3 regions of the Paenibacillus sp. FSL R10-2778 genome follow, and region 3 is predicted to be linked to each of the others. Evidence: riboswitches for the same ligand, from Rfam matches in the RefSeq annotation. Region 3 holds a riboswitch; each other region holds the start of a gene.
The links. Region 3 has a riboswitch for cyclic di-AMP ahead of NST40_RS26505 (alpha/beta hydrolase). Riboswitches for the same ligand answer to the same signal wherever they lie in the genome.

Region 1 (10,783 bases), 1.6 Mb from region 3:
GTCTCATCCTTTAGCGAACTAATAGCTGCCCAAGCCGTAAGCTCAGCTTCCGTTTCATCTCCAACTGGCACAAAATCACTCGCCATCCGGTTTCCGAAAGTAATCGTACCGGTCTTATCTAGAATCATTGTATTAATGTCGCCGGCAGCTTCAACGGCCTTCCCTGACATAGCAAGGACATTAAACTGTGTGACGCGGTCCATCCCTGCTATCCCGATAGCGGAGAGCAGACCCCCGATTGTGGTCGGGATCAGACAGACCAGCAAGGCGATCATAACAGGAATATCTAGATCAACGCCCAGATAAGTCGCAATTGGCCGCAAGGTCACTACTACAATCAGGAAAATCAACGTCAGACTGATCAAGAGTGTATTTAGTGCAATTTCATTGGGTGTCTTTTGACGTTTCGCCCCTTCAACGAGGGAGATCATCCGATCCAGGAATGACTCACCGGGGTCACTGGTAATTTTGACTTTAATCTCATCACTGACTACCCGGGTGCCGCCTGTGACTGAGCCAAAATCTCCGCCGGCTTCCTTAATAACAGGTGCAGATTCACCTGTTATTGCAGATTCATCTACGGAGGCCAGCCCTTCAATTACTTCACCATCGCCAGGGATAAGTTCTCCCTGACTGACGATGACAATATCTCCTTTACGAAGCTCGGAAGAAGAAACGGTCTTCACAGACCCTCCAACGAGTTTGTTAGCTGTGATATCCTGTTTCGTTTTCTTGAGTGAATCCGCCTGGGCTTTCCCGCGGCCTTCAGCCAGCGCTTCAGCGAAGTTGGCAAACAGCACTGTGAATAGCAGAATGAACAACACTGTGATATTGAAGCCTACCGATTTCTCTGCATTAAAATATCCGGGGGCCAGTACCATAAGCAATACAATAATCGTACCGATTTCGACTACGAACATGACCGGATTTTTGATTAACGTCACCGGGTTAAGCTTAATAAAGCTATCCTTTATAGCGCTTAGGAGTATGGGTCCCGTCAGCAGCTTTTTTCTTTTTACAGTACTCATCTTGTTCTCCCTCTTCCTACCGTAAGGTCAAATATTCTGCAATCGGGCCGAGCACAATGACCGGCAGAAACGTCAGCGCACCGATAATTACTACTGTACCAATCAGAATTCCGGTGAACAGACCATTGTCTGTGCGGAATGTGCCAATCGTCTCAGGAACTGGCTTCTTCTGGATCAGTGAGCCTGCAACTGCCAGCATCGCGATTATAGAGACATAACGGCCAAGCAGCATTACGATCCCGGTTGTAACATTCCAAAAGGTGGTGTTGTCCGCAAGCCCTTCAAATCCTGAACCATTGTTCGCGGCAGAAGAGACATATTCATATAACACTTGGCTAAGTCCATGGAATCCGGGATTCGTGATGGAACCGTTGCCCAAGTCCGTTAAGAACGCACCTGCTGTTGGTACAAGGATAATGAACGGATGCACAAGGATAGCAATCGCAATTAGCTTCATCTCCTTGGCTTCTATCTTTCGCCCGAGAAACTCTGGTGTTCTGCCAACCATTAGTCCACATAAGAAGACACCCATGATGGCATACATCAGCATATTGATTAGTCCGACACCTTTTCCCCCGAAGACATTGTTGAGCATCATTAGGGCCAGAGGGGTAATGCCACCCAGCGGTGTCAGCGTATCATGCATATTGTTAACACTACCTGTCGTAGCTGCCGTTGTTACCGAAGTGAACAACGAAGATTGCGGGATACCAAAACGTACCTCTTTACCTTCCATGCTACCTTGCGAAGACTCGATCCCCAGCGCATTGATAGCTGGATTGCCTTTGGTTTCCGCATAATAATTCAATCCCAGCAGTAGTACGAACAAGGTCATCATTGCTGTGAAAATCACCCAGCCCTGACGTTTGTTCTTAGCGAACAATCCGTACATATATGGCAGAGAGGCTGGCAGCATCCACATAGAGAGAATCTCCAGCACGTTCGTAAGTGGATTAGGGTTCTCGAAAGGATGCGCTGAATTGGCTCCGAAGAAGCCGCCACCATTCGTACCTAAGTGTTTAATTGATTCCAAAGAAGCGACTGGACCGATAGCGATTTGTTGTGTCTGCCCTTCGAGTGTAGTGACCTCAAGCGATGGCTTGAGCGTTTGTGGCACATGCAATCCTACCAGCACCAATGAAACTAGCAGAGCTAATGGAATGAATACACGAATATGTGCTTTTACGAAGTCCTCGAAAAAGTTCCCGACTGATTTCTGTCCTGTAATCCCTCTGACAAAAGCAACCGCAACAGAAAATCCGCTCGCTGCAGACGTGAACATCATCATCGTGATGACTGCCATTTGTGAAAAATACGATAGTCCCGTCTCCCCGCTATAATGCTGCAGGTTCGTATTGGTCATAAAGCTGATCACCGTATTGAATGAAAGCGTCTGTTCCATATCGGCAATTCCATTCGGGTTCAGCGGCAATCCCCGCTGTAATCTCAGAAAAATATAACTGAAAGCAACCAGTACGATATTAGTTAAAACAAAGCTGAGTGCATACTTCTTCCAGGACATTCCGTCCCGTTTTTTCAGGCCGATCAGCTTATAAATACCTTTCTCTGTGCCTGCAAACCAGCGATCCGTACGATTCGGTTCGTTAGAAAATACATGATATAAATACGTTCCCATCGGCTTGACCAGCAAGATGAGAATTACAATTACGACGACTATTTGCAAAATGCCCATGAATGCCCCTCCTTAAAATTTCTCAGGATGAATCAACGCGTAAACCAGATATAAAAACAACAGTAGGGTAACAGCGATTACTAGAATCACAGCTTATCCCTCCCCGTATCCTCAACTACACCTGCGCACCAGCGCATAAAGCCATAAAATAACCCGTAAATTACAGCTAACGAAGCCACCATATACAGATCCATCATATCTTCCGCACTCCTTCCATTATCCTTGATGAGGTGATCTATCGATTAGAAAATCAGCATCACCACTATGGGAATAGATTACATAGCTCGCACCAAGTCTTTTATAGACCAATCTAGGATTTATTGAACTTGTAATCACAAAAATCGGCTGTGTCGTCCAGGTACGGCACATCTGAATATAGCGGCAGCAAAGCGGAAAGCTGCTCTCAAACAGATATACCCTGCCTACCGGGAACGATGGGCGAAACCAAGTGCTCTGATGGCGGGTATCCACTAGAATAACCTGCTCAATCCCGAGCTCCTCAAGTAAAGCTTTCTCAGCCACATTGTTGGTTAATCCCGCCATCTTAATACCCCTGAACTTCAGAAGTTTAATGAAATGTTCTCCCGCCTTTGTAGGCGCACATACAAGCACATATTCATTCTGATCCGTCATCTTTTTTTCTCCTCCTGCTCATTTACAACAAGGAGGCAACGAAAATCTCCGAAAGGATGTTGACCTATCGTCATTTTCGGGCACAACCTAAAGCTCGGTTGTGTCACGTCATTAGACGCTGCCTTACAAATACCGCTAATGATGAATTTAGCGACCTCTTAGGGGAGGCCTCCATAAATGCTTTGCTTCTAAGAGCACAGCAAAAAGCCACAAAGGATCTCCTCTGTGGCTCGCTAGCGGTCACATTGCACTCATCCTCTCTCCATACGCTTACGAGGTTAGCTGTCGGATTCGGGCGGTGAGAGTCGCCCTACCTGTATAGATGCGAGCTCACTCACACCCTCTACAGGATTCACCCCATAATCTGCTTCCGACTCTCACATCGGCTGCCGATTGTTGGTTCCCCCGCTTTCCTTACCGGAAATTAAGCGGATCAAATATTCGATTGTCGTTGAAACAGGAGTAATCATACTCTTATGCACGAAGACTTGTAAAACCTGAATGATGCCAAAATAATGCAAATTAAAAACTATTTTCCCATTAGATAGCGCTTACTTGATATCTAATCTCTCTATATCTCTTGTTTACTCGAGTTTGGAGCGTTTAATCGCTATCTATAACCCATGTGATTTTATTCACCTTTTTAGAGCGAAAATACTGCAAATTCCCATTATAGGTAGAAACGCAAGAAGCTGAGGCTGAGCGAGAAAGAGGCGCGATAACACGCCATAAATACCTATTTACCTCGTTTTTCAGTCGTAGTCGGCAGGATATGGTTAAAATTGCTCTAAAAGAACATTTTCCGTTTTTTACAGAAAATCTTGAAAAGAGTATGATTCGGGTTGAATCTAATTCATGAAAAACAATCAACGCTGAGTTCCTGCATTCGCAGGGAACGGGGGAACCATCAGGCCACCTGGCCTACTTGGGGTGAATCCAAAGGAGACTGCATAAGTCTCAATAGGTAGGGCGACTCTCACCGTCCGAATCCGACAGCTAACCTCGTAAGCGTAAAGAGAGAGACCCTTGATCCGCCACGCTTTGGCCCAGGTATATCTGCCTGTAATCCAAAACCGCAGCAGAGGTCCTCCTCTTGCTGCGGTTTTTGCGTTACCTGAGCTTATTAGGTGATAGCACGCTGGATGGGGTGAATGTTTTGAAGCACTATTATTTAGGGATACATCAAGGGCTGCTTGAGCCGATAAGTCTAAATTACGTTTGTTTCGGGGCCTTGTGGTTCGAAGAACATAATCACAGGTACATTGTAGGCTATGCATTTGGCCAGAACCAGATCCAAGCCCTTCGCCAGTTCAGCACACCTTCTTCTTGTAAAGACTGTTTAGACTCTAAGATTGTATATGAGATATATAAAAAAATTCGAGAACAACAGCAGCAGCAGGATTGGTCATCGCACCAAAAGCTCCCGTGGTTTACAGCCTTCAAGGAGCCTTGGAAAGATGTAAGCGCCGGTTGGTATGTCTTGAGATCCCGCAGCACCTTTCCCTTACATCTATCTGTTATACGAAAAGAGAAGTTCCGACTATGGCTAGAGCATACCGCAGTCTGTGAGAATAAAATGGAAATGCTCGCTTGTGTAGAAAGGGCTAGTGTCACTCATCATGTAGACTTAAAGCTTTTGGAAATCTAAGGAGGAACCCTACTATGGACCAGCGCAGACTATCCCGCATTGAAGTATTTGTATTGGATGAACCCGAGCCTATTCACTATGGAATGGAAGGGGCTGAAGGCTGCCGTTATGGTATTCTGAAGCTCACCTGTAAGGGAGGCTGCAGTTGGGGGGCTTGTCTGATCTCTGCCAACACCAAAAATTTCGATCTCATTAAATGGAGTTCTTTTTTACGGGCCATCTGTCATTGCCGTCTTGAAGAAGCGCTGGATAAGGTCCGCCGCGAAGGTTCAGATTGGGAGCAGGTTAAGCTTGAGCTAGTTCAGGGTGCTTTGCAGGATTTAAAGGCCAAGCTCCAGGGTAAATCCTTGGCAGGGCATATTCAGCAAGGGCGTCTGTACAGTGTTGCAGCAGGGGGGAGCAATTCCAGAAGTGAACGGCTCTACTACAAGCCTTCAAAAGCTTTATCCACTGCCTCCCAGCAGAAACACAGTTGCCCGGAACCAGACACCGCCGATCTTATCAATAAATCCATCTCTTACTTTTCTATATTATAGATTCAAGCAAATCTCTCAATCTGAAAGGATCGTGTTCACCATGCCTGACCCCTTACCTCCCGAGTCCACCTACAGTACTAAATTTGCAGAGTGTGTTCAAAAGTATACTAATGAAGTCTACGTACTTAGTTCCATGTTGTTAGAACAATCTAATGAGGCAGACAAGATTACTATCCGCACCTTCACAGAGCTTCATAAAATATATCGTCAGGATGATTTTGATCCTCAGTTATTCTCTATCCACGCTTACCGCACTTGTATTCACCAGTGTGCTGATTCTTTTGCCCGGCGCTCCCTTCTATCGGCTAAGGCATTACCTTGGGAGGAACAGCTTGTGAAGGTCATGTGGTACGGCCTAAAGCTGCCTCTTTCTCAAATAAGCATTATTCTGCAAAAAAGTGTTCCCGCACTGAAAACACAGCTTAGAGCTCTACGGGAGCAGATGACCACCCAAACGGATATACTAACGAGCGCAAATCTTTCTATAATTTAGTCACTGACAAGAATTCAGACAATCTTTAAGCGCATGAAGCATCTAACGGACTCAGGAGCCTTTAATTGAAGCTTTTCCACAAATATAGCCGGCGTTCGGACTCCAGTAGAAATCCCGAGCAGTGAACGTCTCGGATCGTCTTAAAGCAAGCCCTAATCATCTTCCACCAAGGCTTACGGACCAAGATGACGTTATTTGCACGTTTATCGCCTTTTGAGCATAGTATCGGACTCCAGTGCAACTATTTGGTTAAAAGAGCTACTGATTCACCCTTTTTCATGCCAATAGCGACTATAGTGTCCGATATCTTGCCAAATCTCGATGATTGCTGCATTTAAGTGCTGCTGGGTCCGTTAGCTATATCAGCTCGTATACAAAGAGATTGCCAACTCAAAAACGGGGATATCCCAGCAACCATAAACGGCTGTTAGGATACCCCCGAAAACTCAGTGCTTACTATTACGCTTTACTCTTACGCGCCTTACCGTACATCCACAATCCCGCCAACATCCCCACTATAGCAACACCAGTCAATAGACCTTGAACAAAATCCATAAAAGTGGAGCCATCCGGAAGCATTCTACTAACCGTAGCCAGCGATACCGAACTCATTAAAAGCATAATGGTATATTGTTCGCTTGTAGACATCATTAGCACTCCTTAAAAGTTATATGAGGTCATCTTAGATCTTGTAAGCTTTCATTGCTTTTCTAATTTCTTTAATACTTGGGCGTTTGCCGTACATCAGTACGCCGGTACGATAGATCTTGGCTGCCAGCCATCCGAAGATGAAGGTAGTCACAAGCAGGATCAGCAGCGATACAATGACTTGCCAGATCGCCACCTCGCCGACACCAATTCGGAGCAGCATCGTCAATGGTGAGGTGAAGGGCACATAACTCGCTATCTTAACCACTAGAGTATCTGCATTGGAGATACTGAACAGTGGAACATAGAACGCTACGAAGCCTAACATCATGATTGGCATTACCGCCTGACCGAGATCCTCCGTACGGCTGACAATCGAACCTACAGCCGCATACATCAAGGCATAGAGGAAGTAACCTAATACGTACAAGACAAATCCATAGAGCAGCAAGTTAATATTGAGCTGGCCTAAATCGAGATCAAAATCAGCCAATACAGTCGCATTATGCGGGAGCGTCAAATTGACGACGATCGCTGCGACAAAGATCCCAATTTGCAATATTCCTACTAGGAAAACACCGATAACTTTACCGAACATTTGCGCTAAAGGTGAGGCACTTGTAATCAGAATCTCCATAATCCGCGAGCTTTTCTCAGAAGTTATCTCTGCGGCAATCATGTTGCCTGTCATCATAATGGACATAAAGAACAACATAAGCATGGCATATACGATAATGTAGTTAATGGCTGGAGTGTCCTCCTGAGAGCTTTCACTGCCACCGCCTGCGTTAAGCTGTTGTGTAGTAATCTGCACAGGCGTTGACATTGCAGCAATCTGTTCAGAGGTCAGCTTGTCGCCAACGATGAATTGTGTGTTTGCTTGCTGAAGTGCATTTTGGAGATAAACTTGCACATCTCCGTTTAGTTCCCCATCATTACTATGATAAGTAACGGGTGGAAGCCCTTCACCAGTAGGTTCCGCAAAAGTAACATAACCTTCTACGGTCTCTTCATCTAATGCTTTCTTTAACTCGGCATCCTCCGCAGAAGCATATTGTACTATCTTAGCCTGTGGCATGCCCTCTGGCGCAGTATAAGCCTTCAACAATTCTGCAACCTGATTTCCCTCTTCAGCAATCACAGCAATTTGAGTAACTTCACTTTTGGCCGAATCACCCTTAAACTGATCGATGATATAGGGAAGATTCATCCCTATGCTGAGCAATAATACTAGAATCAAAGTAGTAATCATAAATGATTTCGTTCTAACTTTATTTTTAAAGGTAAAGCCGATAATTGTCCCCATCTTATTCATTAGATTCACCCACCGCTCTGATAAAGATTTGGTTTAACGTAGGTTCCTTGATTTCAAAATGCTCCACTTCACCCTGTGCTATCGCCTGCTGTAAAATACGCTGTGCTGCACCGATCTCACTGATCGATAACAGATACCCACGCTCCAGCTGTTTAACTGCTGTAACACCTGCGATGGACTCCAAACCTTTTACCTCATTAGCTGTACGCAGCAATACTTCTTCCCGCGGGTAGCCATTCTTGATCGTGCGGATATCCCCTTGAACGACCGTATTGGATCGATCGAGAATCGTAATGTTACGGCATAGCTCTTCCACATGCTCCATCCGGTGCGTAGAGAAGAGGATACTTGTTCCCGAATCACGTAATTCTTTGACCGTATCTTTCAGCAGCTCCACGTTTACTGGGTCCAGCCCGCTGAAAGCTTCATCTAGAATCAGAATCTGCGGCTTATGAACGACAGCGGCGATAAAGCCCATTTTTTGCTGATTTCCTTTGGAAAGCTCTTCTATTTTTTTATTGTAATAATCCGGAACCTCGAATCGATCCAGCCAATAGCGCAAGCTCTTATCTGCATCACTAGCTGACATCCCACGCAGGCGGGCCAAGTAAACGATTTGATCGCTGATCTTCACCTTAGGATATAGTCCACGTTCTTCGGGCAGATAACCCATAAGTTGCTGCAGTTCACTGTTGAAAGGTTTTCCGTTATACAAAATCTTGCCCTCATCAGGGTAGATTAGGCCGAGCACCATACGCATCGTGGTTGTTTTTCCCGCGCCGTTCGCCCCCAGTAATCCGTAAATTTCCCCTTTACCTACGGTTAGGTTAATTCCGTTTACTGCGGTTTTTTCTCCATATTGCTTAACTACACTTTCCAGCTTTAAGGCTTCCATTTCTCTAGTCCCCTCTCTTGTGGTCAATTAGAATAGGACGATGACCCTGTGTCCATAAACTTAATATTTCGTCCAGTTCCAAACTGCGGCTCTTGATAACCTTTACGCCCAAGTCATGAATGCGTTTCTCGTTTTCAGAAAATTGTTCTATGATAAAAGAAGCTACACCCGGTGTATCCATGGTAAAGTGCAAGCCTCCTGGCAACTCAGCCGATAACTCCGCAAGCTCCTCTTCATCCGCAGCATTCACCCAAACCTCGGTCCAAGCACCGAACAGACTGTCTTTTTCAGCCATACCCAGCAGTTCTCCCCGATGCATAAGGACGATATAATCCGCCAGCCGTCGCACCTCATCCACAATGTGTGTGGAGATGATAATCGTTGCGTTGTGCTCATCCATATATTTACGAAGTGTCTCGATCATAATCTTCCAGGCAAAAGGATCAAGACCCGATGAAGGTTCATCCAATAGCAGCAGACTTGGCCGTGCCGCAAGTGCTGCAGCAATTTCGAATTTCCGGCGCTCCCCTTTAGACATCTTCGAAAGTCTCATATGATACGGAACCTCAAAGCGATCCATCAGCTCGTGAAAATACTGATCGTCCCAATTTGGATACCAATACTTCCGAAATCGAGCTGCCTCCGCTGCATTCCAGTGGTTCTCCTCAGTAATTGACGTTTCAGGAACATAGGCAATGGTCTGGCGAAGCTCCAGAGACAACCCGCTATCATACCTGTTCTCGAACCAATATATCTCGCCTTCCTCTGGATTAGTCAGCTGCATCAGCAGATTCAGCAGCGTGCTTTTGCCGGATCCATTCTGACCTACCAAAGCTGTAATATATCCTTTAGGCAGATTCAGGGTCAGTGGCCCTATCGTCTTGTTTCTCCGCCGTTTAAGTACATTCCGCAATTCTATAGCCATCTGTACCATATGAGTAAGCGCCCCCTCTCAATCCTTTTCTCTATACTTGCGTTCTACAATCTCCATAAAAATCTGTTCAAGTTCATCCTTGCTGCAATGTACCGATCGGGCGATATCCACTGCACTTTCAAGTGCTTTGCCAACCGTTTCACGTTTATATTCTTCCATGGCTCCGTCACCTACATGGGATACAAAGGTACCTGTTCCTTGTCGCGTTCGCAGCAAACCTTCGTTCTCCAGATCCTGATATACGCGCCGCACTGTAATTACACTGCATTTCAGATCTCCTGCGAACTCACGAATCGAGGGCAGCAGCGTACCTTCTGTAATGACTCCGCTAATGATTAATGATCTAAGCTGAGTCTCTATTTGATGATAGAGGGGCTCTGCACTATTTTCGTTGATTTGTACCGGTATCCACATTATTTACACCTCGCCTTCCACTCTAGCGTGCTAGAGCGCAGTCCTTGCCATTTCCGATTTTTTATATGAGATTGCGACTTTTCAGCCGATGTATAGTCCATTTAGAGAATAACTGCACAGATATTGTTCCCAGCAGTAGTGACCCCCACATGATCGGAGATAACAGCCCCCACTCCTTCGAATAGGAGATACTGTATAAGAACAAACTGCCTCCGCCCAGTGTAACTAAGAACGATGTTGCCCACGATAAAACTACGATAAGCAATGTTAGCCATAGATAAGCTTTGCCGCTAAAAAGATATTCAATAAAAATATATAGACCTGAGACCATGAATCCGAAGCCAAGCCAAGTAATCGCAAAAGCTATGTACGAAGGAACCGCCAGCTCTGCCCGGAAATTCTCTCCTAACAAGTAAATAATAACGAAGAATAACGTACCATTTAGAGTAAAGGAGCCCACACCCTGAAGTTTCCTCCGCGATAATATTACTGCAGCTGGAATCGGTAAAGTTCGTAAGTAAACCAACATTTTTGTGTAAGAATCTT
Region 2 (10,783 bases), 1.1 Mb from region 3:
ACATGCAGGATATGGAAGCGCAGATGGAAACGATGCGCGCCAATCTTGGAGAATGGAAACAGACGGTAAAAGAACTGATGGAAGCTAACCAGAGGTTAACTCTGGAGAATGAACAGCTTCGCAAAATTTTAAAGCGGGATGCACCTTTGGATCCTACCGTAGATTCTGCGGAGGCGGAAGCTCTTTTAGCTACCGGAGAGGGAACAGAAGAGGTTGTCGGGGAAGGTTATGACAACTTGGCTCGACTTTACCACGAAGGCTTTCACATCTGTAATGTTTATTTTGGACATTTACGCACGGAAGGTGACTGTCTGTTCTGTCTTTCTTTTCTTAATAAATGAGGATATCCAGCCGTAGGAGATTAATCCTACGGTTTTTTTTGAATTTTAGCCCATAGGCATATGGCTTTGAAGCAAGTTTTTCTCAACAAAACCTTTAGGAGATTATTACATGACGAATTCTTTTAATGATATATCTGTCCCCTTGTTACCGACGGAGCGGGTGGATGATTTACTAACACATGATCTGCGCATTATTCAAAGTGATGAAGTATTTAGTTTTTCTATGGATGCTGTATTGCTTGCTCGTTTCGCCAGTGTTCCGCCACGTGGAAGAGTTCTAGATCTTTGTACGGGAAATGGTGTAATACCGATTTTAATGACTACCCGGACAAAAGCTTCTATAGAAGGTATTGAAATACAACCTCGTTTAGCTGATATGGCTCGTCGTAGCGTGGCTCTAAATGGCCTTCAGGATCAGGTTGTAATTCATGAAGGTGATTTGCGCGAGTTATATACTACCGCAGGACATGGGGTGTATGATGCAATAACGGTGAACCCTCCTTATATGCCGCTTAATGGCAGTGATCTGAAGCTGAACAACCATCAGGCTATGGCTCGCCATGAGATAGGCTGTACACTGGAGGAGGTCATTCAGGCTTGTGTGCGATTGGTTCGGACGGGCGGAAAGGTAAGTATGGTTCATAAACCACAACGGTTGGTTGATATTATCAGTCTTATGAGACAATATAGACTCGAGCCAAAGATTATTCGGTTTGTACATCCACGTGCCCATCTGGAGGCAAATATGGTATTAATCGAAGCCGCACGTGATGGAAAGCCTGAGGTTCGTTTACAACCACCGCTCATCGTATATAATGAGGACAATCAATACTGTCCAGAGATTATGGACATCTACTATGGTGCTAAAGAGGGTAAATCATGACGATATCATGCCAAAGCAGTTTTCAAAACAAGACTAATACCAGTACTCAGGAGACAATAGGGTCGCTTTTTCTGGTGGCTACACCTATCGGTAATCTGGAGGATATGACCTATCGCGCAGTCCGCACATTACAGGAATGTGATATTATTGCCGCGGAGGATACGAGACAGACCCGAAAATTACTCAGCCACTTTGAGATTTCACCTTCGATGTTGTTTAGTTATCATGAGCATAATAAGGCCGCCAGTGGACCTGAGCTTGTACGCTATATAATAGAAGGAAAAAATTTGGCACTCGTCAGCGATGCCGGTTTACCAGCGATTTCTGACCCTGGAGCGGATCTTGTAGCCCTTGCTATAAGTCATGGAATTCCGGTGATTCCTATCCCTGGAGCTAACGCAGCGTTGTCAGCTTTGATCGCTTCTGGTCTATCTACGAATACGTTCACCTTTATCGGCTTTCTTCCCCGAGAGCGTAAGGACATCCGAGCAGTATTAAGTCCACTTCGTTCGGCTCAAGGCACTTTGTTGTTCTACGAATCTCCCCATCGCGTAGTTAAGACACTTGCTCATCTTCAAGAAGCATTCGGTAATCGCCAGATTGTGTTGGCACGTGAATTAACGAAAAGATATGAGGAGTTTCTACGCGGTTCGATTGAGGAATGTACACTATGGCTGGCTGAACATCCTCCGCTAGGCGAATATGTTATTGTCGTAGAAGGGGAGAGCAAGGAAGATGCAGAAATCGCAGAATCGGCGTGGTGGCGTCAGTTAAGCATTGAAGATCATGTAGCTCATTACGAAGCACAGGATGTACCACGGAAAGAGGCTATGAAAAAAGCGGCATCAGACCGGGGTGTAGCCAAACGGGATATTTATAATGCGTTGCTTGATAGAGCAGAAGAGTAAGTGTTGTAGACGAATTCTTAGAATAACTAAGGGTTGTCGGAAACGGCCTGCCCGAGCTTGAATGATTTATCTGCGGGTTAAATGTATTTTGTACAGTTATTTTTGAATTTTTTTATGTATTTGTTCGTTTAGTTGTACTTCATACAGTTATAAAGGTGGAAAGGATTGATTTCACGGAGATATAGGAAATATAAGTGTACAAAATACAATTAATTCGTTTAATGGTAAAAAGCATTTAAAATAACTGTAAGAAATACAACTAAGTATTACTAGTTCCGTCTTGAAGCACATTGCCCTTAGGAAGGGGATAACCAGGAGGGCAAATCCAGACATAAAAAATACCTCCCGCGGTCACGGGAGGTCAAGGAGATATGAAAAGGTTAGAATTAACAATTTGATTAGTTCTATTATATACTATTTAATTTAGTTTGTCACAGGGGTAGGGATGGAAGATATGCATTCATGACAAACTATTTTTCCTTTAAAGTAAGTTACGTTCTCAGCGTTGCCACAGAAAATGCAGGCAGGCTCATACTTTTTAAGCATAATCCGTTCGCCATCAACGTAAATTTCCAGTGCGTCCTTTTCGCCAATGCCAAGTGTACGGCGTAATTCAATAGGAATAACAACCCGTCCAAGTTCGTCTACTTTTCTTACAATTCCTGTTGATTTCATCATAACAATCGTTACTCCTCTCAATGTTCCAAAAACGTCATTATTCGACATTGTTCACTGTTTTATGATACTTATAATACCAACGATTCCCAAATCAGTCAACCTTTTTTCATAGGCCGAATAAGAAAATTTCCATAAGAACTTTGAATGTCCCTATAAAAATTAAGAATTACCCTGAAAGCATTTTGTCGATTTACCAAGACCAAAAATGATACTTTTCGACAAAGTACGACATAATTACTTATTATATACTGATATTAGTTAAAATCATATTAAATTATTAGAAGGAGTTGATCTCATGAAGCAGCCGCTCACGGAAGAAAAAGTTTTCAAGGATCCCGTTCATAATTATATTCACGTACAGGATACGATTATTTGGCGACTAATTAATACAAAAGAATTTCAGCGTTTACGCCGGATTCGCCAGTTAGGTACCTCATATCTCACTTTTCATGGTGCAGAGCATAGTCGTTTTTCTCATTCTTTAGGAGTATATGAAATTACACGCCGAATCATTTCGCAATTTGAGCGCAGCGGGTATAAGGATTGGATTCCTGAAGAAAGTTTGCTTACTTTGTGTGCGGCTTTGCTGCATGATTTAGGGCATGGTCCATTTTCACATTCTATAGAAGAAGCTTTTGAAATGAACCATGAGGATTGGACCTGCCGAATTATTTTGGAGGACACGGAGATCACCGAAATATTGCGTGATGTGGAGGAAGATTTTCCTCGTAAAGTAGCCTCAGTTATCTCTAAGACATATGAGCATGAAATTGTTGTCAATTTGGTTTCCAGTCCGCTGGATGCTGATCGTATGGATTATTTGCTGCGTGATGCGTACTATACAGGTGTAAACTATGGAACCATCGATATTGATCGGATTTTGAGAATGCTTCGTCCTTATAATGGGCGGATTGTAGTAAAAGAATCAGGTATGCATGCCATTGAAGATTATTTAATGTCGCGTTATCAAATGTACTGGCAGGTATATTTTCATCCGGTGACGCGCAGCTCTGAAATTATTTTGCGTCAAATCTTCCGTAGAGCTAAAGAATTGTTCCAAGAGGAGTACAAATTTCGCTTTATGATCGCTCCGCTGGAAGATCTCTTTCGAGGAGAAGTAACAGTGAAGCAATATTTAATGCTTGATGAGGCACTGGTACAGACTGCCTTTATGCAATGGACCCTTGAAGAAGATGAGTTATTAAGCGACTTGTGTACCCGTTTTATTCATCGTAAACTGTATAAATATGTAGAGATCGAGAATTTGGATACAGATATGATTACGGAAATCCGCAGCAGTTTTGCGGGAGCGGGACTTAACCCAGAATATGACTTAGAGATTGATTATCCGACAGATTTGCCTTATGATGTGTTCCGTCCAGGAGCAGCCTTCGACAATAATCAAATTTTACTGCTTGACCGCAATGAGCAATTGCGGGAAATTTCAGAGGTATCGGATATTGTACGCTCAATAAGCGGGATTCATCGTGGCAGATATCACCTATATTTCCCACAGGATAAGCTGAAAAAAGCCCTTACACGGTTGCCCTCTTCTGTAGCAGAGATTTTTGCAAAATAATACAAATATTTATGGAACTATTGATAAAAACAACAAGGAGTGAGCTTTAAAATGTATCTGTTCGACACACATACACATTTAGATGCGCCTCAATTCGACGAGGATCGCGAGGAAGTTATAGCTCGTGCAGTAGAGGCCGGAGTTAGCAAGATGATCAATATTGGATTTAATCGGGAAACGATCCCTTCAACGATGAAGCTGGCTGAATCTTATGATTATATTTATGCAGCGGTGGGCTGGCATCCACAGGATGCGATTGATATGAAAGAGGGGGACCTCGATTGGATCGCCTCTCTTTGCAGCCATGAGAAAGTGGTGGCCATCGGAGAGATTGGGTTGGATTATTATTGGGATACCTCTCCCAAGGATGTGCAGCAGGAGGTCTTCCGCAAACAAATTGGACTAGCCCGTGAACTAAAAATGCCAATCTGTATACATGACCGTGATGCCCATGAAGATGTCGTACGGATTTTACGGGAGGAAAAAGCAAATGAAATTGGTGGCGTAATGCATTCTTTCTCAGGCAGCTGGGAAACCGCAAAAATGTGTCTAGATCTAGGATTTCATTTGTCATTTGGAGGACCGATCACGTTCAAAAATGCCAGAGTGCCTAAAGAGGTGCTTGCACAGACGCCATTGGACAGATTATTGATCGAAACAGACGCTCCATATTTGACTCCACACCCCTTCCGAGGCAAGCGAAATGAGAGTGCTCATGTGAAGTTAGTAGCAGAGGCTGCGGCTGAAATTAAAGGGTTAACATGGGAAGAATTGGCTAAAATTACGTATGCGAACGCACTGGAACGATTTGGGATTGTCTGAAAACAGGAGTAAAACGGGTGAAAAATAGAGAATGGCCGATATATTAAACTTTTTTAATATAAAAACGGCTGATTATTACAATATTTTAACCATATATTTGCGTAAACGTGGTTGAATCGTCCTTTACAACATGCATCAAAACAGGATATCATCTTTTCAGTGATGTGAGCTGTTGTTATTGTGACAGCCATTGATTCATGGATCGTCTCGCTGAGTCTCCGTATGGAGAACGGGGGAACCAATATTGAACTGCCGCATGCCTGTATCTTGAATACGACTAGGAATTGCCGCAGAACAATATTTGATTTCTTCACGTGGTCTTTGGGGTGAATTTAAGGGCAACCGCCGTGAGCGGGTGACCTGAAATAGGGCGTCTCTCTTTCGTCCGAACCCGACAGCTAACCCCGTAAGCGCAAGTAAGAGAGGCAACCTCGTGCACAAACATTCCCGCGTATTCTGACATCGGAGAAGCCACGAAAGAGTCCTCAAGAGAACTCTTTTTAGGCTTCTTTATTTTTGAATAAACTGAATGTTGCCCGCATACTGTTATATAACAGGTGTGGGAGTAGCTGTGCCGAGCAGGCGATCCATGAGCAGGAGACGCTAAGTTAATACGTGCGTATCCTGTGACAATCTCAAATAGTTTCGTCAAAGAAATTCAGTCCTCATGATATACAAATTGACGACGAGGCTATGTAAGGAGGATGGAGAGAATGGGCTTATTCCAACCAGAGGTATCCCATGATTCGCAGTCATCCAGCAGGTCTTTCGCATTACGGTGGGAGCAAGTAAATACTCGCGTACTTTTACTTGCAGGTGTGATTTCAATCGCAATCGCGCTGTTAATTCTGCTGTACGTACACGGTCAAAGTAATAAACAATTAGTTTTAGTAATAGACGGGCAAACACAGACACTTGAAACGCGAGAAGCACTTCTTGGTGATGTGTTGGAGAAAGAGCAAATTTCGCTGCAGCCGCATGATGAATTATCTTTAGGTCTGAGTGATGAAATAAAAGACGGTGACCGTGTCGTTATCAATCGTGCGCAGAAATTTAGCCTTACTGCGGACGGAGCAACAAAAACGTTATATACGACCGAAGACACTATCGGTCAAGCGATTGACAAACTGGGTATCAACCTAGAAGGCTATGATAAGATTTTTCCTTCGTTAGACACCACCATCTCTGCTGACATGGAGATTAAGATCGTTCGTATCAACAAGCAAACGGTACAGCGAACAACTAACTTACCTTTCCGTGTTATTAAGACAGCAGATCCCTCCCTTACTGTGGGAACAGTTAGAGTGGCACAGGCAGGCAAACCAGGCGTCATGGTTCAGCATATTGAAAAGATCTATCAAGACGGAGAACTGGCCTCTATGCGCATGATCGGCAAGGAAGTACAAACGGTAACAAAAGATAAGATCATTGCCGTTGGTACTAAAGCACTTCCTAAGCCTACTGTAGTTGCTAAAGCTACAACAACTTCCAAATCAAGCACTACCTCCAAAACGACTAAAGTTAGCGCTAAGACTAAGAACGTCACAAGCAAGGCTGGCGTAGACTTTGAGTACAAGAAGATGATTAAGAACGTCTCCATGACAGCTTATTCGTCAGAAGAGCCAGGGATAGGTACTAAAACTGCCTCCGGAACACGCGTAACGGAAGGTCGTACAATTGCAGTAGATCCGAATGTAATTCCTATTGGCTGGTGGGTTTATATCGATGGGCTTGGATTCCGCCGTGCAGAGGATACTGGCGGTGCCATTAAAGGCAATAAAGTGGATGTCTATTATGATTCCCTGAGCCATGCTCGTAATTTCGGCCGTAAATCACGTACCGTTTATGTGATTGGACCTGTGAAACCTGAGCTTAACTAGAACTGAAGCTTTTGCAAAAAATCCTTTGATAAGCTATAGTGATGATAACCGTTAAGGAACGCTGGATGATCATTTCGTTGATCGCAGAGCAACCGCTCATCACTTATACATTCTTTAACCAAAAGAAGAGGAGCGAATCCTCTTCTTTTTGCTTTTTTTGGAAGGAGTCAAGAAATATGATTAAGGAATTAATCGTCGTTGAAGGCAAAAGCGATACCGTAGCCATTAAGCGTGCTGTAGAAGCGGATACCATTGAGACAGGCGGCTCTGCTGTAAACCGGACTGTAATTGCTAAGATCGCGCTTGCTATGGAACGTAGAGGGGTTATTATTCTTACGGACCCGGACCATGCTGGGGAGCGAATTCGTAAAATCGTTTCAGCGAAGGTGCCGGGCTGCAAGCATGCTTTTATTCCAGAGAAGGACGCAACTCGAAAAGGGGATATCGGTGTAGAGAATGCATCGCCAGAGGCGATTCGTCATGCGCTGCGTAATGTACATACCTCTTTTGAAGGAGCACCTGCTTTGATTGGTATTGATGATCTTATGGCCGCTGGAATGCTTGTACACCCTCGGGCTGCTGAAAGACGTATGGCGCTTGGTAATTTGCTTGGAATCGGATATTGTAACGGCAAACAGCTGTACAAGCGGCTGGCGATGTTTGGGATTACGCGGGAGGAATTTGCCGGGGCTCTCGCCCAAATTGATCAGGGAGGCATTACTTCATGAGTGGTAGAGAGGAAATTTCGACTCCAAAACGGACCAAAGAGATTATTCAACGTTATGGATTCAAGTTCAAGAAAAGCCTGGGACAAAATTTTTTGATTGATCAAAATATTTTGGACAAGATTGTAGACGCTGCTGGACTAGATAGCGATTCTGGGGCGCTGGAGATCGGGCCGGGAATTGGAGCGCTGACGGAGCGTCTGGCACTAACAGCGGGTGCTGTAACTGCCGTAGAGATTGACCGTAGACTGATTCCAATATTAAAAGACGTACTTTCCCCCTATCCCCATGTTAAGGTTCGTAACGATGATGTCCTCAATGTGAACTTGCAGGAAATGTTCAAGGAAGATTTCACCACTGTGAACAAGGTCAGTGTGGTTGCTAACCTGCCTTATTATGTGACTACTCCGATTCTGATGAAGCTGCTCGAAGAGAAGCTTCCCCTTGATAACATCGTTGTAATGATTCAGAAGGAGGTTGCGGAGCGTATGGCTGCATCTCCAGGTGGAAAGGAATACGGAAGTCTTAGCATTGCCGTGCAGTACTACAGCGAGCCTGAGCTCGTCTGTATCGTGCCACGTACGGTATTCATCCCTCAACCTAATGTGGAGTCTGCTGTTATTCGTCTGAAGGTTAGAGAGCATCCTCCGGTAAAGGTGGAGAGTGAGAAGCATTTCTTTGAAGTGGTTCACGCTTCTTTCACACAGCGCCGCAAGACGATTGCTAACAATCTGAAGGCTCGCTACTTCCCTGAACAAGGACGTGAGCAGCTGGAGGCTTTACTCGCAGAAGCGGGTATTGAACCGACCCGTCGCGGAGAAACACTCAGTCTTGAAGAATACGCCCGCTTAAGCGGTGTTTTGCTAGCCGCTGGAATTGAATAAGCAATAGGAAACGGTTGTTGTCTTAAGGACGACAACCGTTTCTCGTAGAAATATAAGGATGTTATTCTGGTGGAGCATTATACATTCTTATATTTTAAAAATATGTTGAGTTATGAACCAACTGAGGCCTTTGCCCATACGATGGGGTAGAGGTGGTGGTTGTAATGAATTTAGGAGACTTGGTCGTTCGCAAATCTTATGGCGGTGATTTAACATTTCGTGTAGATAATATTGTGCAGGATAGAGCCGTCATTAAAGGCACAGATTTCCGCCTGTTGGCGGATTCTCCTCTGGATGACCTGGTTCAAGTGCCTCCTACCCGAATAACGGAACGGGGACAGCAAGCACAGATCAAAGCGAAGGAATCACTGACACAGCTGCGGAAGGACCGTCAGGAGCAAAGTCAGCGGAGCGGGGGAACCCTAACAGAGGGGACATGGGCTCCACCGTCCAAGGAAGCTCCTTATTTTGAAGTGCCAGGTAAAGTACTGCATCTGGATGGCGATCCGGCATATTTGAATAAGAGCCTTAGCTTATACGAGCAGCTGCGGATTCCCGCTGAAGGGCATCATGTTCATGAATCTGCAATGGCTGATACGTTATACCGGCTGTTGCCCCGTGTACGCCCAGATATTGTAGTGATCACTGGTCATGATGGGGTACTGAAGCAACAGCATACTTACGATCTGTATAGTCTGAATAGCTATAAAAATTCGCAAAACTTTATAGCTGCTATTAGGGTAGCTAGGGAGTATGAGCGGAATTTTGATGCGTTGACTATTGTTGCCGGTGCTTGTCAATCTCATTTCGAGGCATTACTTGGAGCTGGAGCTAATTTTGCCAGTTCACCTGGTCGAATTTTGATCCATGCTCTGGATCCCGTGTATGTAGCAGCAAAATCATCCTTTACTTCCATCAGGGATACTGTAAATCTTAGCGATGTTCTGAATAATACCATCAGCGGAAATCAGGGTATTGGTGGTGTTGAGACCCGTGGCAGCTTCCGCATCGGAATGCCGCGACTGCAGAATCTGTCGGCGCTAAAAGTGACACCATCAGCCATTTAAGCGGCAGAGATAGGTCTATGGTGTCAGGAATATAGGTAATTTGAATGGGCTGAATAGAATATCCGAAAGAAAGGGTGAGCGCTGAGCTTAACCCTTTCTTTTTTTCTTTGTAATGCCTATATTACAGATAACAAGGATATTAGTCCGGCGCTGATTTCTCGCAAAAAAATTCCGTTGACAACGAAATATGCATCAACTATAATTAATTATTTATTTGCTTTGACATTGTCCTGAAAAAGTTGTATAATGGACAAGAAAAGAGGTGGTCGTCAGGTAATGGCTAATAACGCGCTGTTGGAAATCAAACGCAGTCTTGAAGCTCACGTCGGTCATAAGATCACATTGCGTGCAAACGGAGGTCGTCGTAAAACCGTTGAACGCACAGGTGTCCTGGAAGAAACGTACCCTTCTGTATTTATTGTCAAACTGGATCAGGAGCAGCAAACTTTTAAGCGAGTCTCCTATAGCTATGCCGATATACTTACTGAATCTGTGGAAATCACAGTTTGTGAAGACGATGGGCAGATGCGGATTATGTATATTAAAGCTTAATGTTTCACGAACAGTCTCCCTTGGAGGCTGTTTTTTGTTTGCGTTTTTTGGGACAAATATTTGGTGCATGATCCGTGTGCTAAGCAAGCATACTAATTGGGCAACGGGTTAATCATTTATTTTCATAAGGGAGGAATTCCGTAATGAGCCGCAGAAAACGAGGCATGATGTCGGAGGAACTGAAGACAGAGTTAGCCAAGGAGCTGGGTTTTTATGAAACCGTGGAACGTGAGGGCTGGGGTGGAATTACAACTCAAGACGCTGGCAACATGGTGAAAAAAGCGATACAGCTTGCTGAACAGGCTGCGCGGAAATCTTAAATTTTAGGCTATAAATTGAATATTACTGAAAAAGGGTGCGTCTAAATGGCGACACCCTTTTATTATTGGACTTCATTAGAAGTTTCTCATATAATATGTTAAGTTGTTTTTACGGGAAAAGCTGAAGGTGGGTGAACGCCTTGA
Region 3 (10,783 bases):
GTGTATCAAAGGCTCAATGTGAATGCCGTCCCGAATGTACAATGCTCCAATGCCTTTGGGCGCATATAATTTATGGCCTGCAAGCGTTAGAAAATCCACTCCCAAATCCGCTACATCGAGGTCTACTTTTCCCGCAGATTGTGAAGCATCTGTATGAATAAGAATGCCCCGTTGGTGGCAGACCTCAGCTATTTCCTTGATCGGCTGGATCGTGCCCGTTTCGTTATTAGAGTGCATGATGGAGACCAGAATGGTTTGGTCCGTGAGCTGCTTTTTCACATCGTCAACCTGCACCATTCCATAAGAGTCAACAGGTACATAAGTCAGGTTGTATCCCATCTGCTCCAGGTACTGACAAGGTTTAATTACAGCTGGATGCTCAATAGCAGACAGGATAATGTGATTACCTTTATGGCGATACGTTTGGGCTACTCCTTTAATGACAGTATTATTAGACTCACTACCCCCACTGGTAAAAAGCACCTCACCCGGCGCACAATTCAGGAAATCAGCCACCTGTGTTCTTGCCTGCTCTATTCCGAGTTTAGCTTCCCGCCCCAAAGAATGACTGCTTGAGGGATTCCCAAAATGACCGTAAAGATAAGGGATCATAACCTCTGCTACTTCCTTATCTACTGGTGTTGTAGCGTTGTAATCTAAATAGATCATATTAAGTAAAGCCCCCTTTAACCATAACGCGAAACTTATACTTCTTGATGTTTTAAAAAAGAACGCACAGCAGTCTCAGCTTCATCCAGATTATTCACTTTAAAAGTAACTCTCTCAATGCCTTCATACTGAGTGGACGTATAATCGTATCTAGGATCATAGTAATATTCTAGCAGCAGCGCCACAGCTTCGCCGAACAAATCCGCCTGCAAGCATCGTTCGATTTCTGCTGCAACAGGGATATGAATTCGGGATTTAATACTCCGAAATGCAGAAATACACTGCTCCTTGTACTCTTCTGGCCGGTAATCCTCAAGGATTTGCTGCACTCTGGCTTGCAAAGGCATCTCAATCCAGATCTGTGTTCCGCTCTCTTTTTGCTCGGCCATAAATGGGGGCATTACTACCTTACCAATCTTTTTGCTCTCCGCTTCAAATAGTACATAAGGAGAATCCCCGATCTTAATTAACTCCTCTAAAAGAAGACTATCGAACGTTTTTTGATTGTTCGCACGAAGGCCAATCTCACCAAAAATAGAACCACGATGACCTGCCATCCCTTCCAAATCCAGAACGGGGTAGCCTTGCGCTTTCAGGCGGTGTAACAGATTGGTTTTACCTGTGCCTGTATTTCCGTGAATCACATAAGACTTCGCCTTACATTCATAGGACTCCAATTCGTCGAGCACCCATTTACGATAAGCCTTATAGCCGCCTATCAGCCGGTAAGCATGAATATCCATTAAAGAGAGTACGGTCGCAGTTGTACGGCTGCGCATACCTCCCCTCCAGCAGAATACTGCTTTGTCTCCTTGAATCGCTGCAAATTCTTTGACAAAAGAAGGCAGTTTTGCCGCAGCAATCTCCAAACCACGTTCTTTCGCGGCCTGCACACTTGTCTGTTTATACAACGTCCCTACTTCAGCCCGTTCCTGATCATCAAAAAAGGGAATATTCAAACTATCCGGCAGCGTTGCATCTTTATATTCAGAAGGAGATCTAACATCAATAATGGTGATCTGCTTCTTGTTTTTTAACACTCTAAGTTCTTCCAGTGTAATGTCCTGAAACAATATGCTCTCTCCTCTGGTGGCTAACCTTCATAATTTGCTCTAAGCTGATATACAACAGTTATTCCACAGCAGCTATAACCGTAATCTGACCCGGATGCTCTTCCGTTACCTCTCCGATCAATGCCGCTTCTACCCCTGCATCTACTAACTCTTTTAGCAAATCTTCGCTTTGTTCGGGGGCCACAGAGATCAGCAATCCGCCAGAAGTCACAGCGTCACATAGAATATAGCGGCTTAGTTGGTCCATCTCTTCCGGATAAAGAATGCTGCCTTCCAGATGGGCAAAGTTATTCTTAGTGCCTCCTGGAACAAATCCCTGTTCCGCAAGCTCTCTTACTCTTGGCAGCATCGGTACATCGTCTTGACGAATGATCAGGCCCGTGCCGCTCCCTTTAGCCATTTCCGAGGCATGTCCCAGTAGCCCAAATCCGGTAACATCTGTACAAGCATGTACATCATAAGGCTCCATGATTTCAGCCGCTTTTTTATTCAAAGTAGACATTACTGTCGTAAGGCGTGTGGTTTCTTCAGGAGATAGCTGATCCTTTTTAATGGAAGTTGTTAAGATCCCCACACCGATAGGCTTCGTTAGAATCAGCTTGTCTCCCACCTTGGCGCCCGCATTCGTTCTTACTTTGTCAGGATGCACAAGGCCCGTAACGGCCAATCCGAATTTGGGCTCTTTATCGTCGATGGAATGTCCGCCCACAAGAGTAGCTCCTGCTTCCTGTACTTTATCCGCTGCACCGCGCAAAATGTCACCAAGAACGCTTTTATCTAAAACAGAAATAGGAAAAGCCACAATATTAAGCACCGTAAGCGGCTTTCCACCCATCGCATATATATCGCTTAATGCATTGGCTGCTGCAATTTGACCAAATGAATAGGGATCATCCACGATCGGCGTGAAAAAATCAACAGTTTGCACTAACGCTAATTCATCACTTAAACGATACACCCCTGCATCATCACTAGTATCAAGACCTACTAGTAGGTCCGGGTTAGGAACAGTTGGTGGCAGACTGCGAATAACCTGCATGAGATCGGCGGGACCGATTTTGCAGCCGCAGCCCCCTTTTGAAGATAATGAAGTCAGTTTTATAGTTTCAGCTTGAGACATCATGACTCAGCTCCTTTAGTATGAATTATCTTAATCTTACACGAGTAGATCGCATTGTACAAAAAGCAAGAGTAGCAGATGTGCTGCTTGTTACGCCTTCCTCTATACACTTACTATCACTACTTAGGTCTACCGTTCTTTCCCACGTCGGGTGAGCTATATTTGATGCTGTGGTAGGGTGGGACATTAAGTGGCGTTCTAGGTACAATATGCTTGTAAATGTTCAACATCCATCGGTTAGTAAAATAACCAAAGGCTGGCTCATTCGTAGATTTTACTACTGATAAGCCAGCCTTTAGTTGGATGTCCATTATATTAGGGAAATCCTTGAAATCCTTCCTAAAAACATCCTATTATTAGGGAGGATTTCCCTAATCCACTTTCTAGGAGCCATAATCTCCTTCATTTTAGGGAGAATTCCCCTAAATTTCAACCCAAAAGGACGTCCAATAGCCAGCTCGTGCTCCCTGGCTATTGGACGTCTTTTTTCTCACTTAAACGCTTCGCTTGTGAAGGTCTCCCAATAGATCAGCTAATCTGCTGACTGCCCTGCTGCTTCTCTAAGAAACGTTGAAGAATCGCATTGAATTGCTCCGGTTGGCACAGATTACTTGGATCTAATGCGTTCGGAATAATCGCCAACTGCGCCTGCGGCAGCTGAGACACCATTTCCTTCATACAATTCACTCCAAATTCATTAAAGTCCCCTACAATACACAAAGCGGGACGTTTAAAAGCCTTTAAACATCTGGTGTAATCAACATGGCTCGTAGCCAGCCTTTGCCGATATAGCTCCCGGGGGCGTTTGTCCAGCAGTCCTCTTCTAATCTCATTGTAGGCCAGACTCCAGCGCTCTCGGTACATCATCCGAATCGAAGGCAACACCAGCTCGCTTGGGAGATAATACATTAGTAAACTGCAATATGCTGCCATAGTTTGTATTTTCCCTACTATTGTTGATCCGTGAGTCCTACAAAAGCTATCCGCGACCACAATTGCTTTTACACGCTCAGGATATTGTTTGGCAATATGCTGAACGACTAAGCCACCATAGGCGATTCCTACAAAAACTGCTTCACGGATACCTAGGTCATTCAACAGCATAATCAGATCCAGACATTGCGTCTCAATAATCTCATGTGGGGCCTCCAGCAGTTTACCAGACTTGCCATTCCCCCGTAAATCGCACAAAATCACTTTATATTTATCGGAAAAATACTCCAGCTGTGGTTTGAACATACTGTGTGTTAATCCATGTCCATGGATAAACACAACCGGAGTGCCAGTTCCATTGATTTCATAATAGAGCGAAGTTCCGTTCAGTTTAGCGATAGGCAAAGGTAACACCTCTTTCATAATAAATTCTACGACTATATCTGCTTAAAAACGCAGCAAAAAACCACAGAGGGATTCTCTGTGGCTATTCATCACTAAACACGCCATTCATCCTCTCTCCATACGCTTACGAGGTTAGCTGTCGGATTCGGGCAGTGAGAGTTGCCCTACCTGCAGGGATGCATATTATGCACCCGGAACAGGATTCACCCCATAACCAGTGCCGACTCTCACATCGGCTGCCAGTTGTTGGTTCCCCCGCTTTCCAGAAACGGAAATTAAGCGGATTGCTTATGTAATTGTAAATTTAAGATAATTCTCAGTTCTGAGATGAATCATACTCTTGTAAGGTTTTCTTGTAAAGGAGGGCTCTGGTCAAAATAATGTTGAAAGCAATGCTTTTCATTTCATATTAAGCATACTCTTCATTTTCTCTTTCTTTTGCTCTTGTTTACTCGTTTTCTTTAGAAAAACAGCTCTGAAGCAAGCGAAAAAGGGGGTGATTCACCAGTACTTTCCTATTTAATAAGAAACGACAATCTTCAATACCAATATTGGGCCAGTTTCTGTACCTTGGGGTGTTCGTCGTTTCTATGTCCCCGATCCGTTTGGCAAGCTTGTTAATATTATTTCACATGAACAGCACGAATGATTTCATAAAAAAGAAAAAAGCTAAGCAGAATCAGAGATCTCCCCCTGTCCACTTAGCTTCCTTTTACAATACTATGGCTACAAAAGATCGGCGTTTTTCAATGCATGCTCCCAGCTTGGAAAAAAGAACAGCGCACTTCTCATAAGCTCTGGGTCGCTTTGCTTTACTTGTTTTTTACTGATTGAGCTTCCGTCGCTTTGCAGCTTTTTGATCCGACTTAATACTTCATCAGCCTCCAAAGGAATTTCCATTGAAACACTCCTTTCTCAGTGACCTGTTTCCCTTCATTTTCTCCATAATATGTTTATTTATTCCGTACTCTTAATTTCCCCAGATTAAACCATCTGATAGATGGGTTGTTCAGCAATGAACCGGGTAGGAAGCATGGGATATTTGTCTGCTAAGATTTCAGCTAAATATTTCATCCCCGGCGCTTCACTCTCCGCATGACCTAACATGATGAGCGCTTTAGATTTTCCTTGGTGCCCTGCATCCCGCACATATTCCGGAGTCTCCCACTCTGGTCCCTCTCCAGCGATAATTAAATCAAGATTGTGATCATTAAAAAGCGGAATAGCCATCATCCCGCCTCCTCTGTAACCTACTAATATCCCTACACGTTTGCAGGACAGAGACAGGTCACCAGCAGCGCGTACATAAGAGATGCCTAGCTTACTTTTAATATACTGAGCAGCTTCCATTACAGTCATAGCAGGAATAGTGAGAATCGTAGCAGCCGCTTGCTGCTCTTCCACATAGTCTGACCAATCCAGCTCTCGCAGCAAACCCATCATAATCCCATCCGGCTCTTGCCGATGCCAATAATCATGATAACGAAAAATAGCTATTGGGGAATGTTCGATCAGACTTTTTTTCGCATGATAAACCGGATCACCTTCTAACCACTCGTTCGCCGCATGATGGCTATAAAATACACCTTCATGCGTGATCAGCAAATTGGCTCCTAACGCTATTGCTTGCTCCACAATATTTTGTGTGGCAGAAAAGGCCGTAATAATCCCTGTGACTTCAGTTTCCGGTTCCCCTGGGTTCAGAATATCCACAGTCCCTTCTACCTGTTCCACAGTTCCCATTAAATCTTTCAAAATCGCTCTAATCGTGAGGCTCACTATCATCATCCCTCGGTTCAAAATCTAATAAATCTTTCTGCCTTTAAGATCCTCAATTCCGCTCTTGCGGTAAAAATACGTATTGATCCGATCTCTCCATTCCTGCGCATGCTCTGCTTGCTCTTCAAGACGTTGCTTCACTTGCACATACAATCCACTATCCATGCTGCCTTCAAGTGATTCCCATGTTGCTAGAAGCTGTGCAGCCTGCTCTGCCCCCTCGAAATGAGTATCGTAGATATGTTGTATAACCGTTTGTCCCGATTGCAGAACATGCGTGTATGGAACATGATGGAAGAACAGCAGCAGCTCTTCTGGACAAGACGCTAGATTCTCATAATTTGATGCATTAAGACCTATATACTGTCCGCTATACCCCGTTCCCGATTTGACTGAACGATCCACACCAATGCCCTTATGATCCGCATAATGGTACGTTCCCCACTTGGCGTATTCATATCCATCCACATTCGGCCCATAATGATGATCCGGATTAACCATCCAGCCCACACCTAATGGAGCTGTGTAAGATTCGTAAATCCTCCATGAGTCCATTAACATCCCGCGAATAGCAGCCACTAGACCTTCATCAGTGCCAAAGGTAAGGCGAATCCATTCCTCAGCTATTTCTTTTGCCGTCAGCTCCGGATTCCAAATTAATCTCCCATATCCATACAGATTGGCTTGAGCTAACCCATGCCCCGTCCAGTTCATGTCATCCCCAACATTAGTTACAGCAGCCACACCATTATATTTATTTCCCCACACCGATCCGTCCACAATATGTTTCACAAGTGTAGTTTGCCCTTTGGCATAAGTATTGAAATCAAGGACTTCTTTCCACTGTGGAACGAGATAACAGAGATGCCGCTGCTGCCCTGTATATTCTTGAGCAATCTGAAACTCCATCAGATGATTGGTATGTTCCAGTGCGCCAAACAGCGGAGATACCGGTTCTCTGACTTGAAAATCCATCGGTCCATTCTTGATTTGCAGCACTACATTATCATTAAATCGGCCATCCAATGGTTTGAAATGATCATACGCTGCTCTGGCCCGATCTGTCTTACGGTCACGCCAATCCTGCTTGCAGTTATATACGAAACAACGCCAAATCACGATTCCGCCAAACGGCTCCAGTGCTTCTCCCAGCATATTAGCGCCATCGGCATGGTCACGCCCGTAAGTGAATGGCCCTGGTCGATTTTCTGAATCTGCTTTGACCACAAACCCGCCAAAATCAGGGATCACTCGATAAACCTCACCCGCCTTATCTTTCCACCATTGCCGCACCGCTGGGTCCAGTGGATCAGCTGTCTCCAATGCTCCGATCTGTATCGGGCTGGCGAAGTTAGCACTGAGGAATAGCTTAATTCCGTATACGCGGAATATTCCTGCAATTAACGCGATATCAGGCAAATATTGCTCCGTTATAAATAGAGATTCAAGCTCATGAACATTCACATTGTTAATCGAAATCGCGTTGATCCCCACAGAGGACATCAATCTGGCATAATCACGCAGCCGCTTTGTATCGTTAAGAAATTGATTGGACTCGTAAAAAAAGGACCGTCCAGCATAGCCACGTTCAATACTGCCATCAAAATTATCCCAGTGATTAATCATTCGCAGGCCGTTCACCGGATTCATAGACAAATTCAGAGCGTCTATCTCGCTTTCTGTTCCTATCAGCCGTAACAGATGGAATACGCCATACAATATTCCAACAGGCGTTGAAGCACCGACAGCGATACATTGCTCAGTAGCATTTGTACGTATAAGGAAACCTTCAGGACCCAGTGAATCGGTTCGTTCTCCTGCGAATACTCTACTAATTAATGGATTCCCCCCTTGGAAGGTTCCTATAACGATACACGGTCCTTCAGGTTTCGCTGTGAGCAGTGGCGCTTTGCCCAGCATAGAGGTCATCCCCTGTATGAATTCCGCGGCTGCCGCCTGAATCGTCTCGTTGTCCTCCGTTACTACCAACTCAACACACCAATCTATATATTGATTGTATAGAGATCCTGATTTCAGCTGACCATAATTGAGCCAAGCCTCATAAGCGGTATTTGTCATGTTTATTCCTCCCGTATAAATAACCCGCCCTGGATTGAAAAGGACGGGTTCATGATTCGCAAGCTTGAGCAGGTTACCCGCTCTATGATTTGGTGACAGCGTTAAGCAATTGGTGATACGCTGGCTTAGGATTATGCTGCTCATCGAATAGAAATGGCCAATTTTTCCGTCCCCGAACAGGGAAGCCGTCCAGCCATGTATAGTCATCCGCTGCTCCCCAGAAAGTGACTGAGCTAATCACGTCGCGGTATTCTTTCAACAGAGCAAACATCGCTTCATAGCGCTCTGCCTGTAGCTCGAGCAGTTCGGCAGGTGCAACCTTTAAATCCATTCGTTTGTCATCGAAACGGAACATGGACACATCCAGCTCTGTCAATTGGAGCTGAAGCCCTAAAGATGCATACTTCTCAATAGCAGCACGTATTTCATCTAAGTCCGGATCGTATAGATTCCAGTGGGCTTGCAATCCGACGCCATGGATCGGCACTCCTTGTTCCAGCAGCGACTTCACCATTTTATAGATTTTGTCACGCTTAAGAGGATTAGACTCGTTATAGTCGTTGTAGAATAATAAAGCCTTAGGATCGGCTTCATGAGCGAATTCAAACGCTTTGCCGATAAACTCCGGTCCGACAATGTCCAGCCACTTTGACTGGCGAAGAAGTTCTTCTCCTTCATCTGCAATAACTTCATTTACAACATCCCAAGCATAGATATCTTCCTTGTAACGTCCAACCACGGTCTGAATATGTGATTTGAGCCGTGCAAGCAATGTCTCTTTGCTTACACACCCGCCCTTCTTATCCTCAAACAACCAGTCCGTAGTCTGGTTATGCCAGACTAAAGTATGCCCACGCATAGCCATATGATGTTTTCGGGCGAAGGCAACCAACTGATCTGCTAGTTTAAAGTTATAACTGTCTTCAAGCGGATGCAGACTTTCAAACTTCATCTCATTCTCAGCGGTAATGCTATTGAAATGATAGGCGAGCAAGTGCTCCTGTGATTGTATCGTCATCGGGTTAACGGCTGCGCCAATTTTGAAATCCTCAGCAAATATATTTTTTAGTGCAGGTTCTGTGTAATCACTAGCTTGTCTCAACAAGTTCCCTCCTGACAAAAGCATTTATATCAGTATTCGAATAATTAAGACTGATAATCGAACCAATCGAAGTAGGCAGGCACCTCAGCCACCTTGCCATGACCTGTTGCATATAATCCAATAAGAACACCCGTAAATCCATTTCCTTTTACGGCTTGAGGGGATAATGGGTACGCTGCTGCTGTTGATAGCTTATTCCACTCCTGCCCATCCAAAGAATAAAGGAAGCTGTATTCGGAAAGCTCAGCCTTAACTTTCAAATAAATTCGCTCGGCAGTAGTTGGAACCTCTGCCGCTGTATGGGTTACTCCATCCATAGTCACATGAGCTGTAATCACTTTTTGCCCGTTTTTTTGAACAAGTCCAATTTCATAATGAGCGTTCTCATCTAATCTGGCGCAAAGTCCAGCTTCCACATCAGCAATAGATGAAGGCATTTCTAGCAGCGTGCTCCATTCTGCCGAAGTATGCTGCTGTCTTCTGCCTACAAAAGCCACTTGGCCTACTTCACTGAGACCTGAAGATTGTCCCCGAAGAGATAACCATCCCTGTCTTTCGTTTAAGGACCAGCTTCCCTCAGCCGGATTCCGCAGAAAGGCTAATCCCAGCGGCAATACTTGATCATCAAAATCATATCTTCCACTAGTCTCAGGTTTTGGCGATTGACCAGGTACACGTGAAACCTTCATTTCCAGTCCAACTGTATCTTCATTATTATCGATCATCGGCCATCCGTCTTCAGTCCAGCTTACCGGAGCAAGGAAAGTCTCTCTTCCAAGCACAGTAAATTTTGCATCTACTAGTCTTACTCCAAGGAATACGGCCCACCAATCCCCGTTACGATCCTCAATCAAATCGGCATGCCCTAAATACTGAATGGGATTGTCAGTACCGCTGTGCGTCAATATCGGATGCGGCAATCGTTCAAACGGTCCATAAGGAGAGGAGCTGCGGCCAATGATCTCCCGATGCTCCTTAGCCGTTCCTCCTGAAGCCGTCATGATGTAGTACATTCCATTTATTTTGTACAAATGGGGTCCTTCCGTCCAAGGTCCGCCATCCCCAGTCCAGATGACAACAGGTTCTGTTAATGCTGCTCCCGTAGCAATATCTATCTCATATTGGATGGCATGGGAGTCATAATCTGCCCCCTGCTGGGTGGTTACATATACCTTTCCATCCTCATCAAACATTAGAGAAGGATCAATTCCTCCATAAGGAATACTAATCGGATCTGACCACGGACCCGCAGGGTCCGTAGCCGTAACATAGAAATTCCCTTTCCCGTGTACTTCGGTCGTTATCATGTAAAACGTTCCTTCATGATAGCGGATCGTTGGGGCAAATATCCCTCCAGAGCTCTTGCTTTTACGAGTATCCAGCTGACTTACACGATGGAGTACATGACCTATTTGTGTCCAGTGAATCAAATCCTGACTATGAAAAATAGGTACGCCAGGGAAATACTCAAAGGAGCTGCAAACTAAATAGTAGTCATCCCCTGCCCGAGTGATACTTGGATCAGGATAGAAGCCTGGAAGTATCGGATTCGTGTATGTGATTAAAGATGGGGTCATAATTTAACAGACAACCTTCCTATTACTTAATAGTGATTGCAAGCTC

Region 1: it holds a riboswitch for cyclic di-AMP, as region 3 does, so the genes downstream of both, NST40_RS02685 (hypothetical protein) here and NST40_RS26505 (alpha/beta hydrolase) in region 3, are expected to answer to the same signal.
Region 2: it holds a riboswitch for cyclic di-AMP, as region 3 does, so the genes downstream of both, NST40_RS00190 (3D domain-containing protein) here and NST40_RS26505 (alpha/beta hydrolase) in region 3, are expected to answer to the same signal.

The regions. Positions count from the first base shown of each region.
Region 1 is NZ_CP151956.1:597,373-608,155, reverse strand. Features, by position in the region: gene kdpB (potassium-transporting ATPase subunit KdpB) at 1-1,028, opposite strand, end outside; gene kdpA (potassium-transporting ATPase subunit KdpA) at 1,045-2,721, opposite strand; gene NST40_RS02690 (hypothetical protein) at 2,938-3,354, opposite strand; cyclic di-AMP (ydaO/yuaA leader) riboswitch at 3,606-3,795, opposite strand; cyclic di-AMP (ydaO/yuaA leader) riboswitch at 4,215-4,379, shown strand; gene NST40_RS02685 (hypothetical protein) at 4,448-5,002, shown strand; gene NST40_RS02680 (hypothetical protein) at 5,017-5,538, shown strand; gene NST40_RS02675 (hypothetical protein) at 5,579-6,031, shown strand; gene NST40_RS02670 (hypothetical protein) at 6,491-6,682, opposite strand; gene NST40_RS02665 (ABC transporter permease) at 6,714-7,994, opposite strand; gene NST40_RS02660 (ATP-binding cassette domain-containing protein) at 7,987-8,889, opposite strand; gene NST40_RS02655 (ABC transporter ATP-binding protein) at 8,894-9,823, opposite strand; gene NST40_RS02650 (GntR family transcriptional regulator) at 9,842-10,237, opposite strand; gene NST40_RS02645 (hypothetical protein) at 10,299-10,783, opposite strand, start outside.
Region 2 is NZ_CP151956.1:36,637-47,419, forward strand. Features, by position in the region: gene yabA (DNA replication initiation control protein YabA) at 1-341, shown strand, start outside; gene NST40_RS00165 (tRNA1(Val) (adenine(37)-N6)-methyltransferase) at 451-1,224, shown strand; gene rsmI (16S rRNA (cytidine(1402)-2'-O)-methyltransferase) at 1,221-2,132, shown strand; gene NST40_RS00175 (AbrB/MazE/SpoVT family DNA-binding domain-containing protein) at 2,556-2,810, opposite strand; gene NST40_RS00180 (HD domain-containing protein) at 3,106-4,389, shown strand; gene NST40_RS00185 (TatD family hydrolase) at 4,441-5,211, shown strand; cyclic di-AMP (ydaO/yuaA leader) riboswitch at 5,410-5,639, shown strand; gene NST40_RS00190 (3D domain-containing protein) at 5,925-7,091, shown strand; gene rnmV (ribonuclease M5) at 7,268-7,819, shown strand; gene rsmA (16S rRNA (adenine(1518)-N(6)/adenine(1519)-N(6))-dimethyltransferase RsmA) at 7,816-8,700, shown strand; gene yabG (sporulation peptidase YabG) at 8,865-9,767, shown strand; gene NST40_RS00210 (Veg family protein) at 10,044-10,319, shown strand; gene NST40_RS00215 (small, acid-soluble spore protein, alpha/beta type) at 10,463-10,639, shown strand; gene ispE (4-(cytidine 5'-diphospho)-2-C-methyl-D-erythritol kinase) at 10,780-10,783, shown strand, end outside.
Region 3 is NZ_CP151956.1:5,916,077-5,926,859, forward strand. Features, by position in the region: gene NST40_RS26490 (cysteine desulfurase family protein) at 1-669, opposite strand, end outside; gene mnmH (tRNA 2-selenouridine(34) synthase MnmH) at 705-1,742, opposite strand; gene selD (selenide, water dikinase SelD) at 1,801-2,862, opposite strand; gene NST40_RS26505 (alpha/beta hydrolase) at 3,391-4,200, opposite strand; cyclic di-AMP (ydaO/yuaA leader) riboswitch at 4,306-4,492, opposite strand; partial or broken gene NST40_RS26510 (glyoxalase) at 4,754-4,849, shown strand; gene NST40_RS26515 (hypothetical protein) at 4,927-5,100, opposite strand; gene NST40_RS26520 (Nif3-like dinuclear metal center hexameric protein) at 5,185-5,943, opposite strand; gene NST40_RS26525 (alpha-glucuronidase family glycosyl hydrolase) at 6,004-8,058, opposite strand; gene NST40_RS26530 (endo-1,4-beta-xylanase) at 8,141-9,160, opposite strand; gene NST40_RS26535 (glycoside hydrolase family 43 protein) at 9,205-10,737, opposite strand.